4 regions of the Acidovorax sp. GW821-FHT10A04 genome follow, and region 2 is predicted to be linked to each of the others. Evidence: predicted binding sites of a transcription regulator. Region 2 holds the regulator's gene; each other region holds the start of a gene.
What was found. Region 2 encodes sigma-54, which starts transcription at its own class of promoters, with help from an activator protein. Its sites were predicted from a motif close to TGGCANGNAANCTGCTTT; they were not measured.

Region 1 (3,621 bases), on a different contig from region 2:
TGGGCACGTAGCTGAAGGTGAACCACAGCACCGAGAAGATCAGCACGGCGGAGAACTTGATGCGCTCGGCGAAGGAGCCGACGATCAGGGCCACGGTGATGGCCGCGAACGTGCCCTGGAAGGCGATGAACACGTACTCGGGGATGGTGATCAGGGCACCGAAGGTTTCCTGGGTCACGCCCTTGAGGAAGATCTTGTCCAGGCCGCCGAAGAACTTGCCCTCACCCGAGAACGCCAGGCTGTAGCCATAGATGGCCCACAGCAGCGAAATCAGCGAGAAGACCACGAAGACCTGCATCAGCACGGACAGCATGTTCTTGGAACGGCCCAGGCCGCCGTAGAACAGGGCCAGGCCGGGAATGGTCATCAGGATGACCAGCAGCGTGGAGGTCAGCATCCAGGCGGTATCGCCGGAGTCGACCTTGGGTACGGGGGCTGCAGCTGCAGCGGGAGCGGCCTCGGAGGCGGCGGCTGCAGGAGCAGGTGCCGCCGCAGCGGGGGCGGCAGCAACGGGTGCGGCGGCAGCCGGCGCGGACGCCGCAGCGTCGGCGGCAGGCGCCTGGGCCAGCGACAGTCCACCGACGGACAGCAGGCTCAGCCCCAGAATGCAGGAAGCAAGCAGTTTTTTCATGGCTCTTTTCTCTTGTGTGTGATGCGGCGTACCCTTTAGAGGGCTTCCTTGCCGGTTTCGCCGGTGCGGATGCGCACCACCTGCTCGAGGTGCGTCACGAAAATCTTGCCGTCGCCGATCTTGCCGGTGCGGGCAGCGGCCTCGATGGCCTCGATCACGCGATCCACCAGCTCGTCCGCCACGGCGGCTTCGATCTTGACCTTGGGCAGGAAGTCGACCACGTACTCTGCGCCGCGGTACAACTCCGTGTGGCCCTTCTGGCGTCCGAAACCCTTGACTTCGGTCACCGTAATCCCCTGGACCCCGATGTCCGACAGGGCTTCACGCACCTCGTCGAGCTTGAAGGGTTTGATGATGGCTGTCACCATTTTCATTTTTGGTTCCTCCGGGAAGGGGCGCACCATGCGCCCCTCAAAGATTTACAGGGTTTTGGTCAGCGTGACGATCACGCGCGACTTGTTGACGGGACCGAAGTAGTCCTTCTTGGTGGCGCCCACCACGGCAGCACCCAGCGACAGGCCCGAACCGAAGTCATAGGCCCCGCCGACGCTGTAGTCCAGGTAGTTGGGGGCAGCGATGTCGCCACCGAAGCGTGTGTAGCCCACCGAGGCCTTGGCGGTGATCTTGGGCGCCACTTCCTGGGAGAACGCCAGGTTCAGGTAGCCGGTGTTGCGGCCCTTGAAGCCCGGACCGGCGTAGGCGAAGTAATCCTTGGACAGGGTGTGCGAGTACTTGGCCGTCACGGGGCCGAAGGTGGCGGCGCCATAGACTTCGGTGGTGTTGCCGTTGCTGTTGCCGGGGTAGATGTAGGTCAGGAGGCCCACGTCCAGGTCGACGGAGCCGGCCTTGAACTTGTAGCCGCCGTAGATGTCGGACTCGATGGAGTTGCCCGAGAGCCAGTCGACGCTGGAGTTCCAGTTGCCGACATAGAAACCGGATTCGCCGAAAGCGTAGTCGAAGCCACCCTGGATGGCGGGCTTGACCGCCTTGACCTTGGAGGCATCCTGGTCCTGGCCACGGAACTTGTAGTTGGTGGTCAGGCTGACGTTGCCCGTCAGCTGGGCGCTGGCCAGCAGAGGCAGGGTTGCGACAAGGGCAGCGCCCAGGAACTTGATGGATGCGCGGGTCATGTTTCCTCCGGTTGGACAAAGTAGGGACAAGCGCTTTAAGCATGGACCGTGCCATGCGCCATCGACACGCAATTCGCCCGGGGCCGGGACAGATGGGGATTCCCTATTAAAGTGAGGGTTGAGGGGATTGCTAACACGCACCACCATGGTGCGATCGTGAAACATTTCACGCCAGCGCACCATAAAACGCACCCATCTGGGGAGAAAGTCGTCCATGAGTCTTGCTTTGGTGCAAAGCCGCGCCCTTCTGGGGCTGCAGGCACCGGCCGTCACCGTTGAAGTGCACCTGGCCAATGGCCTGCCCAGTTTCACCCTGGTGGGACTGGCCGAGGTGGAGGTCAAGGAGGCCCGCGAGCGCGTGCGCTCGGCGTTGCAGAACGCCGGGCTGGAGTTCCCCCACAACAAGCGCATCACGGTGAACCTGGCGCCGGCCGACCTGCCCAAGGATTCGGGCCGCTTTGACCTGCCCATCGCCCTGGGCATCCTCGCCGCCAGCGGGCAGATCGACGGCAGCCGTCTGGCGGGCCATGAATTCGCGGGCGAACTCTCGCTGTCGGGCGAACTGCGTCCCGTGCGTGGCGCGCTGGCCACCAGCCTGGCGCTGCAAACCCAGCAGATCAGCGCCCAGTTGGTGCTGCCGCCGGGCAGTGCCGAAGAGGCCGCCCTGGTGCCCGATGCCCAGGTGGTGCGTGCGCGCCACCTGCTGGATGTGGTGCGCGCCTTCCTGCCACCCGGCACGCCGCCGCCCGAAGGGGACGGCGATGGTTTCACGCGCCTGCAGCCCACGCCCATGGTCACCGGGCTGCAGGGCCCCGACATGGCCGACGTGAAAGGCCAGGCCATGGCCAAGCGCGCGCTGGAGATCGCAGCGGCTGGCGGCCACAGCGCCCTCATGGCCGGGCCGCCCGGCTCGGGCAAGTCCATGCTCGCACAGCGCTTTGCCGGCCTGCTGCCGCCCATGACGGTGCAGGAGGCACTGGAGAGCGCCGCCATCTCCAGCCTGGCCGGCCGCTTCAGCCCCGAACGCTGGGGACTGCGACCCACGGGGCAACCCCATCACACGGCCAGTGCCGTGGCGCTGGTGGGGGGAGGTTCGCCGCCACGGCCTGGCGAGATCTCGCTGGCGCACCATGGCGTGCTTTTTCTCGATGAATTTCCCGAGTTCACCCGGGCTGCGCTTGAGGCGCTGCGCGAACCCCTGGAAACCGGCCACATCACCATTTCGCGTGCCGCACAACGGGCCGATTTCCCTGCCCGCTTCCAGATGATCGCGGCCATGAATCCATGCCCCTGCGGATTCCTTGGCTCCACCCAACGCGCCTGCCGCTGCACACCCGACCAGATTGCGCGCTACCAGGGCAAGCTCAGCGGACCCCTGCTGGACCGCATCGACCTGCATGTGGAGGTGCCCGCCGTGCCTTCGGAGCAGCTGCTCAAGGCGCCGCCCGGCGAATCCAGCGCCACCATCCGCGAGCGCGTGGTGCAGGCGCGGGCCCGGGCCCTGGCGCGCCAGGGCAGGACCAACCAGGCGCTGCAGGGCCAGGAGATCGACGAACACCTGCACCTGGACGATGCCGCCGCCAAGTTCCTCAACACGGCGGCCGCGCGCCTGGGCTGGTCGGCGCGCAGCACGCACCGCGCGCTCAAGGTGGCGCGCACCATTGCCGACCTGGCCGGTGCCGAGGCCACCGCCGTCGGCCATGTCGCCGAAGCCGTTCAATACCGCCGCGTACTGCGCAGTCCGGCTTGAACGCTATAGTTTCGCCACCTCCAGCAGCATCACCCCCATGGCCAGCGCTTCCTCCCCCACCCTCGCACCCACCGCCACCGACGTGGTCGACAACAGCTACCTGCGCACCC
Region 2 (3,621 bases):
CCGCGCAATGGCGCGCCCAGGTCCGCCGCCCGCACGGGGAGTTGCCGCCCTCGGTGGCCATCAGCGGCCCTGATGCCAAGGCCTTGCAGATGCTCATCACGCCCATCTGGCCTGTGGGCAGCGCGCCCAGGCCCCCCACCGCCGACGAGTTGCGGGGGCTGGTCCAGGCCGGTGCCACCCGGGCCCAGCCCAAGGCCGTCGAGAGCGACCTGCCCCTCAAAGACCTGGGTGCCGCGGGCAAGGTGGGCTACTACTTCTCGGCCACCGACCGCGCCCCCGAGCCGGACGGCTACAAGCACCTGACCCAGGGCGTGCTGGGCATGAACGAGCTGCGCGTGACCTTCACGGTGCTTGTCAACGGCGCTCCGCAGGAGCCTACGGCCCAGGCGCTGGAGCTGCTGCGCTCGCTGCGTCGCGCACCGGCCACGAAAGCGCCCTGATGGTGGCGGCCTCTTCTTCCGTGCCGCCCATCCTCGGCACCGTGATGCTCTACGCACGCGACATGCAGCGCACTGCGGCCTTCTACCGCACGCATTTCGGCCTGGAAACCACGGGCGAGGTGGTGGAAGGATTGATCGAACTGAATGCCCCCCAGGGTGGCGCCAGCATCCTCATCCACCAGGCGGCCAAGAGCGTGAAGCTGGGCCAGGCGGGGGTGAAGCTGTGCTTTCATGTGCCTGACGTGGAAGCCTTCAAGGCCCATGCGCTGGCGCAGGACCTGGCCTTCGGCCCCACGCACCAGGCCAACGGCTATGCGTTCGCCAACGCCAAGGACCCGGACGGCAATGCCGTCAGCATCTCCAGCCGGGCTTTCCGCCATGGGACCTGATCAGAGCGCCTTGCGCAGGTTGGCCGGCGCGATCTTGAGCGCCTCGCGGTACTTGGCCACGGTGCGGCGCGCGCACTCGATGCCCTGCTCCTTGAGCATCTCGGCGATCTGGCTGTCCGACAGCGGCTTGGCCGGGCTTTCGGCCGCGACGAACTGCTTGATGAGGGCACGCACGGCCGTGCTCGATGCATTGCCGCCGGTCTCGGTGCCCAGGCCCGAACCGAAGAAGTACTTGAGCTCGTAGGTGCCGATGGGCGTGGCCATGTACTTGGCCGTGGTCACGCGGCTGATGGTGGACTCGTGCAGGCCCAGCTCGTCGGCGATGTCGCGCAGCACCAGCGGGCGCATGGCCAGTTCGCCATGGGTGAAGAAGCTCTTTTGCCGCTCGACGATGGCGCGCGAGACGCGCAGGATGGTGTCGAAGCGCTGCTGGATGTTCTTGATGAACCAGCGCGCCTCCTGCAGCCGCTGCTGCATGGCCTGGTGGCCCTCGCCGCCCTTGTGGCCACGCAGGGCGCCGGCATAGATGTCGTGCACGCGCAGGCGCGGCATCACGTCGGGGTTCAGCGCCACGATGAAGTTGTGCTGACCGTCGCGGCCATTGGCGCGCCCAGCCTTGCGCACGATGACGTCGGGCACGATGATGTTGCGCTCCACATCGACGAACTTGCGTCCCGGGCGCGGCTCCAGCCGCGCGATCAGGGCCATGGCGGCGCGCGTGCGCTCCTCGCCGTCGCCGCACAGTTGCGTGAGGCGGCGGATGTCGCGGCGCGCCAGCATCTCCAGCGGCTGCTGGCACACGCGCAGCGCGGTCTGCACGGTGTCGGGGTCGGCATCGCTGTCTTCGTCGGCCGCCAGGGCCGTGAGCTGCAGCGTGAGGCATTCACCGAGGCCACGTGCACCCACGCCCACGGGCTCCAGGCTCTGCAGCAGGCGCAGCGCCACGGTGAAGCGGTGCACCAGCTCCTCGATCTGCTCCAGGTCGTCCGGGCCGGCCAGGGCGATGGCCAGCTCTTCCAGCGGCTCCTCGAGGTAGCCATCGTCGTTGAGCGATTCGATCAGGAAGCGCAGCGCCGCGCGGTCCACCTCGGAAAGACGCAGCGACAGGGCCTGGCGGTGCAGGAAGGCGGTTAGCGATTCGTGGGTGCGGGCCAGCTCGGTGGCGTCGGCCTCGTCGCCCTCGGCATCGTTGCGGTTGCGGGCCGGCGCATCGCCACCCCACTCGGCATCGTTGGGGGACACGTCCACGGTGCCATCGCCGCTCCAGTCAGGCTCGTCGCTGGCGCTGCTGCCCAGTTCCGCGTCACTCTGGGGTGCATCGGGGACCGACTCGCTCGGCGTGCTGGAACCCGGTGCGTTGGAATAGACCGCGTCGTCAGCGCTGTAGTCGTCCGGCTGCACGGGCGCATCGGCCGTGTCCACGCCGAATTCTTCGCGCGGCGCCTCGTCGGCATTGCGCTCGAGAAAGGGGTTTTCGTCGAGCATCTGCTCGACCTCCTGGCCCAGCTCCAGCGTGGACAGCTGCAGCAAGCGGATGGACTGCTGCAGCTGGGGCGTGAGCGCCAGGTGCTGCGATACGCGCAGGGACAGGCCGGGCTTCATCGCACAGCCCCGGTGGGCTGCCGCGAAGGCAGGTGCATGGCGAACGTGCGGTCCATCGGTCTGCTACATGCGGAAGTGTTCACCCAGGTACACCCGGCGCACTTCGGCGTTGTCGACGATTTCGGACGGGGTTCCCTGGGCCAGCACGTGGCCGTCGCTGATGATGAAGGCGTGGTCGCAGATGCCCAGCGTCTCGCGCACGTTGTGGTCGGTGATGAGCACGCCGATGCCACGTGCCTTGAGAAAACCGATGATGCGCTGGATCTCGATCACCGCGATGGGGTCGATGCCGGCAAACGGTTCGTCCAGCAGGATGAAGCGTGGCTGCGTGGCCAGCGCGCGGGCGATCTCCACGCGGCGGCGCTCACCGCCGGACAGGGCCAGCGCAGGCGAGGCGCGCAGATGCTCCACGCGCAACTCCGTGAGCAGGGCCGTGAGGCGCTCCTCGATGGCCGCGCGCGGCAGCGGCTGGCCATCCTCGCCACGCTGCAGTTCGAGCACGGCACGCACGTTTTCTTCGACCGTGAGCTTGCGGAAGATCGAGGCTTCCTGCGGCAGGTAGGACAGGCCCAGGCGCGAGCGCCGGTGGATGGGCATGTGGGCCACCGAGTGGCCATCGATGCGGATGTCGCCGGCATCGCTGCGCACCAGGCCCACGATCATGTAGAACGAGGTGGTCTTGCCCGCGCCATTGGGGCCCAGGAGCCCCACGACCTCGCCCTTTTGCACGACCAGCGACACATCCTTGACGACCTTGCGGCTGCCGTAGGACTTTTCGAGGTGGTGCACCTCCAGCCGGCTTTCCGCCGGTGAGCCGGCGACGGTGCTCACGTCAGGCCCGCTCACTTGGCGCCGCCGCTCAGGCTGTTGCTGGGGCGCAGGGTCGTGCCCGGTGCCGGGGTGGCAGGGGCAGCGGCGCTGGCCGGAGTTTCCTTGGGCGACAGGATGGCGCGCACGCGGCCGCCGGGTGCCGGGGCATCGCCTGCGGCATTGGTGCTGCCGCGCGGCTTGGCATCCACGGTGAACACGTCGGTCAGGTTGTTGTAGACGATGACCTGCCCGGTGATCTCGTCGGTCAGTGTGGATTCACGGAAGCGCCGCAGCTCGGCGCGGGTGATGAACTTCACGTTGTCGGCGCGTCCGTCGTACTCGATGACCTCGCTCTCGCCTTCGATGAACTCATCGGGTGC
Region 3 (3,621 bases), on a different contig from region 2:
CACCGTGGTGGTCTGGGTGTCGTAGCGCGACTCGGGGGCACGGGGCACCTCGTAGGCGCCGTCCCAGCCGGTCAGGCCGGTGATCAGCCCGGCCCGGGCGCGCGCGTACAGGCCCTTGGGGTCGCGGCGGGCACATTCCTCCACGGGCGTGCTCAGGTGGATCTCATGGAACTCGCCGGGGGCGAACAGGGCGCGCACCCGCTGGCGGTCGGCCTCGAAAGGGGAGACAAAGGCGCACACCACGGTCAGGCCGTTGTGGGCCATCAAGCGCGCCACTTCGCCGGCGCGCCGGATGTTCTCGGCCCGATCGGCGGCCGACAGCCCCAGGTCGGAGCACAGGCCCTTGCGCAGCTCGTCGCCATCGAGCACGCCTGCCCGGCCACCAGCCTGGTTGATGGCACCGGCCAACGCGGTGGCCAGGGTGGTCTTGCCGGCGGCGGGCAGGCCGGTGATCCAATAGACGATGGGGTTCAGACAGGGCTCCAGCATGGGCGGCACAGGGGAAGTGCACCGACTGTAAACCAGCCAGAGGCCTGCCGGTCTGGCGTTCTTACCAGCGGTCCGAGCGCATGCGCAGCTCCCACCCGCCGCCGCGCAGCTCGTACACGCCCACGGCGCCATAGCGCTGCTCGCCCTTGTCGTCCCAGGTCATGGTGCCGATCACCGGCGCATAGCCGTTGATGCTGTGCATGGCCTTGGTGATGGCCTTGGGGTCCGCAGACTTGGCCTTCTGGATCGCAGCGGACAGCACATAGGTGCTGTCGTAGCTGTAGTGGCCCCCATAGGCCGGGGCCTTCTTGAACTCGGCCACGTACTTCTCGAGGAAGGGCTTGCCGGTGGTGAACTCCTTGGCCTCCAGCACGGGTGAGGTGGCATAGATGCCTTCCACGATGCCGACGCCCTTGGCCATGTCGGTGGTCTTGATGGTGTCACCGCCCAGCAGGCGCACCTTGGTGTGATCGACTTTCTTGAGGGCCTCGAGCAGGGCAATGGCCTGGAAGTCGTTGAGCGTGGAGACGATCACCTCGACCCGGGCGGCCTTGAGCTCGCCGGCCAGCGCATCGAAGGCCGTGGTCTTGTCGTCGAAGGACTTGCGCACCACGACTTCTTTCTTCTCGGCCTTGAGCTGCTCGGCCGCACCGTCGGCCAGGCCCTTGCCGTAAGGGGTGCCGTCGTCGAGCGCGGCATAGCGGCTGGCGCCCAGCTGGGTGGCAGCGAACGAGCCGATGGCGCGCGCCTGCAGGGTGTCGTTGGCCACCATGCGGAAGGTGGTGGGAAAGCCCAGCTGCGTGAACTTGGGGTTGGTGGAGATGGCGATCTGCGGGATGTCCTTGGCCGCGTAGATGGGGGCGGTCTCGATGCTCACGCCCGAATTCAGGTGGCCGATGACCGCCACCACGCCGGCATCCACCAGTTGCTGGGCCACGGTCTTGCCGGTGGCGGCGTCGGCCCGGTCGTCCACGGGCACGACCTCCAGCTTCACGCGCTTGCCGTCCACGGTGTAGCCGCCCTTGTTAAGCTCGGCCACGGCCAGGTTCACGCCGTTGAGCAGGTCCTGCCCCAAAGCGGCCAGGGGGCCGCTCAGGGGTTGGGCGACCCCGATCTTGATGGTGTCGGGCACTTTGCCGCAACCCGCCAACAAGGCGGTGGCGGCCACAGCGGTCAAGGCCAGGCTGGCCGAAAATCGGCGCCGGTCGATGGGCAGGTTCATGCAGGAAGCTCCATATCAGTATGTCAATGTGACCGGATGTATATGCGACGCCGCAAAGAGGCGCTATCGGGTATGCCCTCCCAATACTCACTCTATTAGCAAGTTTCAGGCCCTCGCCGCCATGGACCTGCCAAAACCAGGGTAGACCCCTGCCTGCACCAGCCCGGCGCACCAATTTATGGCGTAAATCTTGCTATGCTGACAGCATGAACGAGGCCTTGCGCATAGTGGTGGTCGCCCCCGATCTGGCGGTCACCGACCCCAACGACGAGCACGCCCTGCTGCAGGCAGAGCGCTCGCGGGCGCTGCGCATCGGCCTGCTGGAAAACAACTTCAACCTGGTGGCCACGCTGCCGTCCGACGTGTACCTGAGCGAGCGCCTGGCCCAGTTGCAGCCCGACCTCATCATCGTGGACGCCGAAAGCGAGGCACGCGATGCGCTGGAGCATGTGGTCATGGCCACACGCGACGAGCGCCGCCCCATCGTCATGTTCACCAATGACGAGGACACCTCGCACGTGAAGGCGGCCGTGGCTGCCGGTGTGTCGGCCTACATCGTGGCCGGCCTGTCGCCCCAGCGCATCCGGCCCATCCTGGACGTGGCGATGGCGCGCTTCCAGCACGAGCAGGCGCTGCGCGCCGAACTGGCCGACGCCAAGACCGAGCTCAAGGACCGCAAGACCATCGACCGCGCCAAGGGCCTGCTGATGGAGCGCCAGGGCCTGACCGAGCAGGCCGCATACGAGAAGCTGCGCAAGACGGCCATGGACAAGGGCCTCAAGCTGGTCGACGTCGCCCAGCGCATGCTCGACGTGGCCGATCTCCTGAGCTGACAGACCCCGGCGGCGCACGCCGCAGGGCCAGCATGCAGCGCCGCCAGCACACGCGGCGCACCACTCCCGCCCCCCGCCCTGCCCACCACGGCCCGCGATGGTGCAGCGCACAACACCTGTGCAGTCGAACACGGTGCAAGGCCGGCGCCTTGTCGTGGTGCATGTGGCCAATCTCCGCTTGTCGATTGAACATGTTGCTATCAAAAACTGATCTGACAGGTTGTTGAACAGGTTGGCACAGGGTTTGCATTACCTGGACAAGACCAACGGAGGTCTTCGATGAGCGGTATCCATCCAATGGCGGGCGGGTACCCCTCGCCACCGGACAGAGGCGTCCCCACCCGCGCTTGGCGCTGCGTGACTTTCTTTTGGAAGTTGCAGCAGCCCATGCGCCGAGGGGGACGCCTTTTTTGTTTTTCAAGCCACCAGGGAAGCACCATGACCGATCTGCTCAAAACCAGTCTCAACCGCCGCACCGTGCTGCAGGCCGCCACCGTGGGTGCCGTGGGCGTGAGCCCCGCCCTGCGCGCCCTCGTCCACGCACAGGGCTCGGATGCCCCCGAGAAGAAGGAAGTGAAGATCGGCTTCATCCCGCTGACCGATTGCGCCAGTGTGGTGATGGCCTCGGTGCTGGGCATCGACAAGAAGTACGGCGTGACCATCATCCCCACCAAGGAGGCGAGCTGGGCCGGCGTGCGCGACAAGCTGGTCAACGGCGAGCTGGACTTCGCCCACGTGCTCTACGGCCTGGTCTACGGCGTGCACCTGGGCATCGCCGGCCCCAAGAAGGACATGGCCGTGCTGATGAACCTGAACCACAACGGCCAGGCCATCACGCTGTCCAAGAAGCTGGCCGACAAGGGCGCCGTCAACGGCGCCGGCCTGGCCAAGCTCATGGCCAGCGAGAAGCGCGAGTACACCTTCGCCCAGACCTTCCCCACGGGCACACACGCCATGTGGCTGTACTACTGGCTGGCCGCGCATGGCATCGACCCGATGAAGGATGCCAAGGTCATCACCGTGCCGCCACCGCAGATGGTGGCCAACATGCGCGTGGGCAACATGGACGGCTTCTGC
Region 4 (3,621 bases), on a different contig from region 2:
ATCCCGGAGTCACCGCATGCCCGATCTGGCCGCCGCGCCCCTGTCCGTTTCCAGCCTCGTGCTGCGCTCGCGCCAGCTCGAGATCGATGCGGTGCGCCACCTTGCCAGCCGGGCCGCGCTGGTCGACGTGGTCGGGCAACTGATCGAGGGGCTGCAGCGCGAGCGCGGCGCTTCGGGCGTCTACCTGGCCTCCAAGGCCCAGCGTTTTGCCGACCTGCGGGGTCGCATCGTGCAGGAGGTCGTGGCGCTGGAGGCCCAGCTGCGCGGAGAATTCGCCCAGCATGTCGAGCCTGCGCAGGGCGCCACAGCCAAGGCCCTGTCGCTGATGGCCTGGGCGCTGCTGGGCCTCGATGCGCTACCCGCCTTGCGCAGCCAGATCGACAAGCAGGCGATGACCGCCCACGATTCGATTGCCGCGTTCAGCCACCTGATCGCCGGGCTGGTCGAGCTGGTCTTCCACGTGGCCGATGCGGCCGGGCTGCCCAGCGTCTCGCGCCAGCTCGTGGCCCTGGTGCACCTGGTACAGGCGCAGGAAGAGGCGGGGCAGGAGCGGGCCATGGGCGCGCTGCTGTTCGCCTCGGGCCAGGGCAGCGACGCCCACCAGCAGCGCGTGCTGCACCTGATCGATGCCCAGGAGCGCAGCCTGCGCGCCTTTGCCGAGTTTGCCGATGTGGCGCTGCGCACCCGCTGGGAGCAGCAGCAACTGGCCCCCGGCATGGCCCAGCTGGAGCGGCTGCGGCGCACGCTGTGCGTGGTGCGGCCGGGTGCGGCGCTGGACAGCAACCTCAGCGACGCCTGGTTCGATGTGTGCACCGAGCGCATCACGGCCCTGTGGCAGTTGCAGGTGGACCTGGTGCAGCGCCTGCGCGAGGACTGCGCCGCGCACATCGTGCAGGCCCAGCAGGACCTGCAGGACTCCAAGGGCCTGTTGCGCGGCCTGCGCGACAACCCGCCGCAGCGCACGCACGCGGTGGACCGCTTCTTCGACATCGCCATCGCGCCGACGGCGGTGGAGCAGTCGGCAGCGGGAGCGCAGGGGGCCGAATCGGCATCGCTGCTGGAGCTGCTGCAGGCCCAGTCGGCGCGCATGGCCAGCATGGAAGCCGAGCTCGAAGCGGCGCGCCGCACGCTCAACGAGCGCAAGGTGATCGAGCGCGCCAAGGGCGTGCTGATGGCCCGCCTGGGCATGAACGAGGAAGTCGCCTTCCGCGTGCTGCAAAAGACCTCGATGGACCAGAACCGCCGCCTGCTCGATGTGGCCGAGGCCACGCTGTCCCTGCCGGACCTGGCTTTCGCCCACCCCGACCGCAAGGGCGACAAATCCAGCTGATCCATGGTGGTGCTTGACTGCACCGCCGTGAAGCCATTCCTGCTCCGCAGGCGCCGCGCATGCACGGAATGCGGGACGCAAGCCACCCTGAACGGCCCCAATGAGGGTACGGAAATTGCATGGAGTGCATTGGATGGCGGGCTAACGGCGGCCTGCCATCCACCGCCTGCGGTTCACCCGCAGGTCCAGGAATCGCGCATCCGAGGATAACGGCGTCCATTGCGTTCCCCATCTGCATGGGGGGCGCAGCGGACGCCGTTTTCTTTTCCTCCTTTTCTTGCGCGCTTCCCTGGGTGGACCCCTGGGGCGCATGTCAGTCTTCCCGTCCCAAAGGAATTTCAATGGCCTACCTCGCCCCCGCCGAGTTCGTGACCAAGATGGTCGATTCCGGTGAATCCAAGCTCCTGATGTCCACCCGCGACACGCTGATCCGCTCCTTCATGGCCGGTGCCATGCTGGCACTGGGCGCCGCCTTCGCCGTCACCGTCACGGTGAACACCGGCAACGCGCTGCTGGGCGCGCTGCTCTTTCCGGGCTGCTTCATCCTGCTGTACCTGCTGGGGTATGACCTGCTGACCGGTGTCTTCACCCTGGCCCCGCTGGCCGTGCTCGACAAGCGCCCTGGCGCCACCTGGGGTGGCGTCTTTCGCAACTGGACGCTGGTGTTCTGCGGCAACTTCGCGGGGGCCTTCATGGTGGCGGTGTTCATGGCCATCATCTTCACCTTCGGATTCAGCGAGGCGCCCAACGCCGTCGGCGTGAAGATCGGCCACATCGGCGAGGGCCGCACGGTGGGTTACTCCGCACACGGCGCCGCCGGCATGCTGACCCTGTTCATCCGCGGCGTGATGTGCAACTGGATGGTGTCCACCGGCGTGGTGGCGGCCATGATGTCGACCTCGGTGTCGGGCAAGGCCATCGGCATGTGGATTCCCATCGCCCTGTTCTTCTACATGGGCTTCGAGCACAGCATCGTCAACATGTTCCTGTTCCCCTCGGGCCTGCTGCTGGGTGGCAACTTCACGGTCATGGACTACCTGGTCTGGAATGAAATCCCCACCGTGATCGGCAACCTGGTGGGCGGCCTGACCTTCGTGGGCGCGATGCTGTACTCCACGCACTACAAGACCGCCCCCAAGCGCAAGATCGCCTAAAGACGAGGCTGAACGGGTCCCTCACGCGCCGCGTACCCTGCTTTGGGCGGTCTCGGCGTAAGCAAATGCTCGCCATAGCACGGGCTATGGCTGCGCTTTGCGCCTAGCATCCCATCCCAAATCAGGGCACGCGCCATCGTGGAGATCCATTCATCCTCGCCTTCCTGCCCGCCCTTCCTATGAGTGACCGCAACAGCTTGAACATCACACTCGGCCAGCATTCCGAGGCCGGTCACAAGGGGGTCAACCAGGACTTCCATGGCGCCATGCTGCCCGTGGGGCCGCAGCGCGGCACCAAGGGCATCGTGGTGGCGCTGGCCGACGGCATAGGCTCCAGCGCGGTGAGCCAGGAGGCCAGCGCGGCAGCGGTGCGTGGCTTCCTGGACGACTACTACGCCACCTCCGAGGCCTGGTCGGTGCGCCGCTCGGCCCAGCGCGTGCTGGGCGCCACCAATGCCTGGCTGCACGCGCAGACCATGCGCAGCCATGCGCGCTTCGACAAGGACCGCGGCTACGTCACCACCTTCAGCGCCTTGATCCTCAAGGGCCGCGAGGTGCACCTGCTGCACGTGGGCGATGCGCGCATCTACCGCGTGCACGCCACTTCCCTGGAGCAACTGACCGAGGACCACCGTGTGCACCTGTCCTCGGTCGAGTCCTTCCTGGGCCGGGCCCTGGGCATGGGCCCGAATGTGGAGATCGACTACCGCAGCCTGCCGGCCGAGGTGGGCGATGTCTACCTGCTGGCCACCGACGGGGCGTACACGCACCTGGATGTGGCGGCCGTGCAGGCTGCCATCGCGCACGCTGCGGGCGACCTGGACGCGGCCGCGCGGGCGCTGGTGGCCGCTGCCCGGGCGCGCGGCGCCACCGATGACCTGACACTGCAGTTGCTGCGCATCGATGCGCTGCCCGAGAACCGGGCCCTGGCCAGCCTGCCGGCTGCGCGCGAGGGGCTGGCCTTGCCGCCGCCGCTGGCGCCGCGCATGCAGTTCGAGGGCTACACCATCGTGCGTGAGCTGCATGCGAGTTCGCGCAGCCACGTGCACCTGGCCGTGGACGACGCCACGGGCCAGCAGGTGGCGCTCAAGACCCCGTCGGTGGAGCTGGCCGCCGAGAAGGACTACTTGGACCGCC

Region 1: the regulator sigma-54 is predicted to act here: its motif matches at 1,798-1,815, upstream of AC07PF_RS28105 (TorF family putative porin).
Region 3: the regulator sigma-54 is predicted to act here: its motif matches at 1,891-1,908, upstream of AC07PF_RS31655 (ANTAR domain-containing response regulator).
Region 4: the regulator sigma-54 is predicted to act here: its motif matches at 1,435-1,452, upstream of AC07PF_RS31535 (formate/nitrite transporter family protein).

What each region holds. Positions count from the first base shown of each region.
Region 1 covers NZ_JBWKNZ010000017.1:125,145-128,765, forward strand. The annotation lists gene AC07PF_RS28095 (ammonium transporter) at 1-631, opposite strand, end outside; gene glnK (P-II family nitrogen regulator) at 667-1,005, opposite strand; gene AC07PF_RS28105 (TorF family putative porin) at 1,051-1,761, opposite strand; gene AC07PF_RS28110 (YifB family Mg chelatase-like AAA ATPase) at 1,976-3,511, shown strand; gene AC07PF_RS28115 (MarR family winged helix-turn-helix transcriptional regulator) at 3,549-3,621, shown strand, end outside.
Region 2 covers NZ_JBWKNZ010000008.1:31,748-35,368, reverse strand. The annotation lists gene AC07PF_RS17615 (hypothetical protein) at 1-440, shown strand, start outside; gene AC07PF_RS17610 (VOC family protein) at 440-829, shown strand; gene AC07PF_RS17605 (RNA polymerase factor sigma-54) at 830-2,431, opposite strand; gene lptB (LPS export ABC transporter ATP-binding protein) at 2,495-3,277, opposite strand; gene lptA (lipopolysaccharide transport periplasmic protein LptA) at 3,274-3,621, opposite strand, start outside.
Region 3 covers NZ_JBWKNZ010000023.1:52,659-56,279, forward strand. The annotation lists gene cysC (adenylyl-sulfate kinase) at 1-489, opposite strand, end outside; gene AC07PF_RS31650 (branched-chain amino acid ABC transporter substrate-binding protein) at 551-1,711, opposite strand; gene AC07PF_RS31655 (ANTAR domain-containing response regulator) at 1,918-2,544, shown strand; gene AC07PF_RS31660 (CmpA/NrtA family ABC transporter substrate-binding protein) at 2,983-3,621, shown strand, end outside.
Region 4 covers NZ_JBWKNZ010000023.1:22,631-26,251, reverse strand. The annotation lists gene AC07PF_RS31540 (nitrate regulatory protein) at 17-1,330, shown strand; gene AC07PF_RS31535 (formate/nitrite transporter family protein) at 1,672-2,484, shown strand; gene AC07PF_RS31530 (bifunctional protein-serine/threonine kinase/phosphatase) at 2,664-3,621, shown strand, end outside.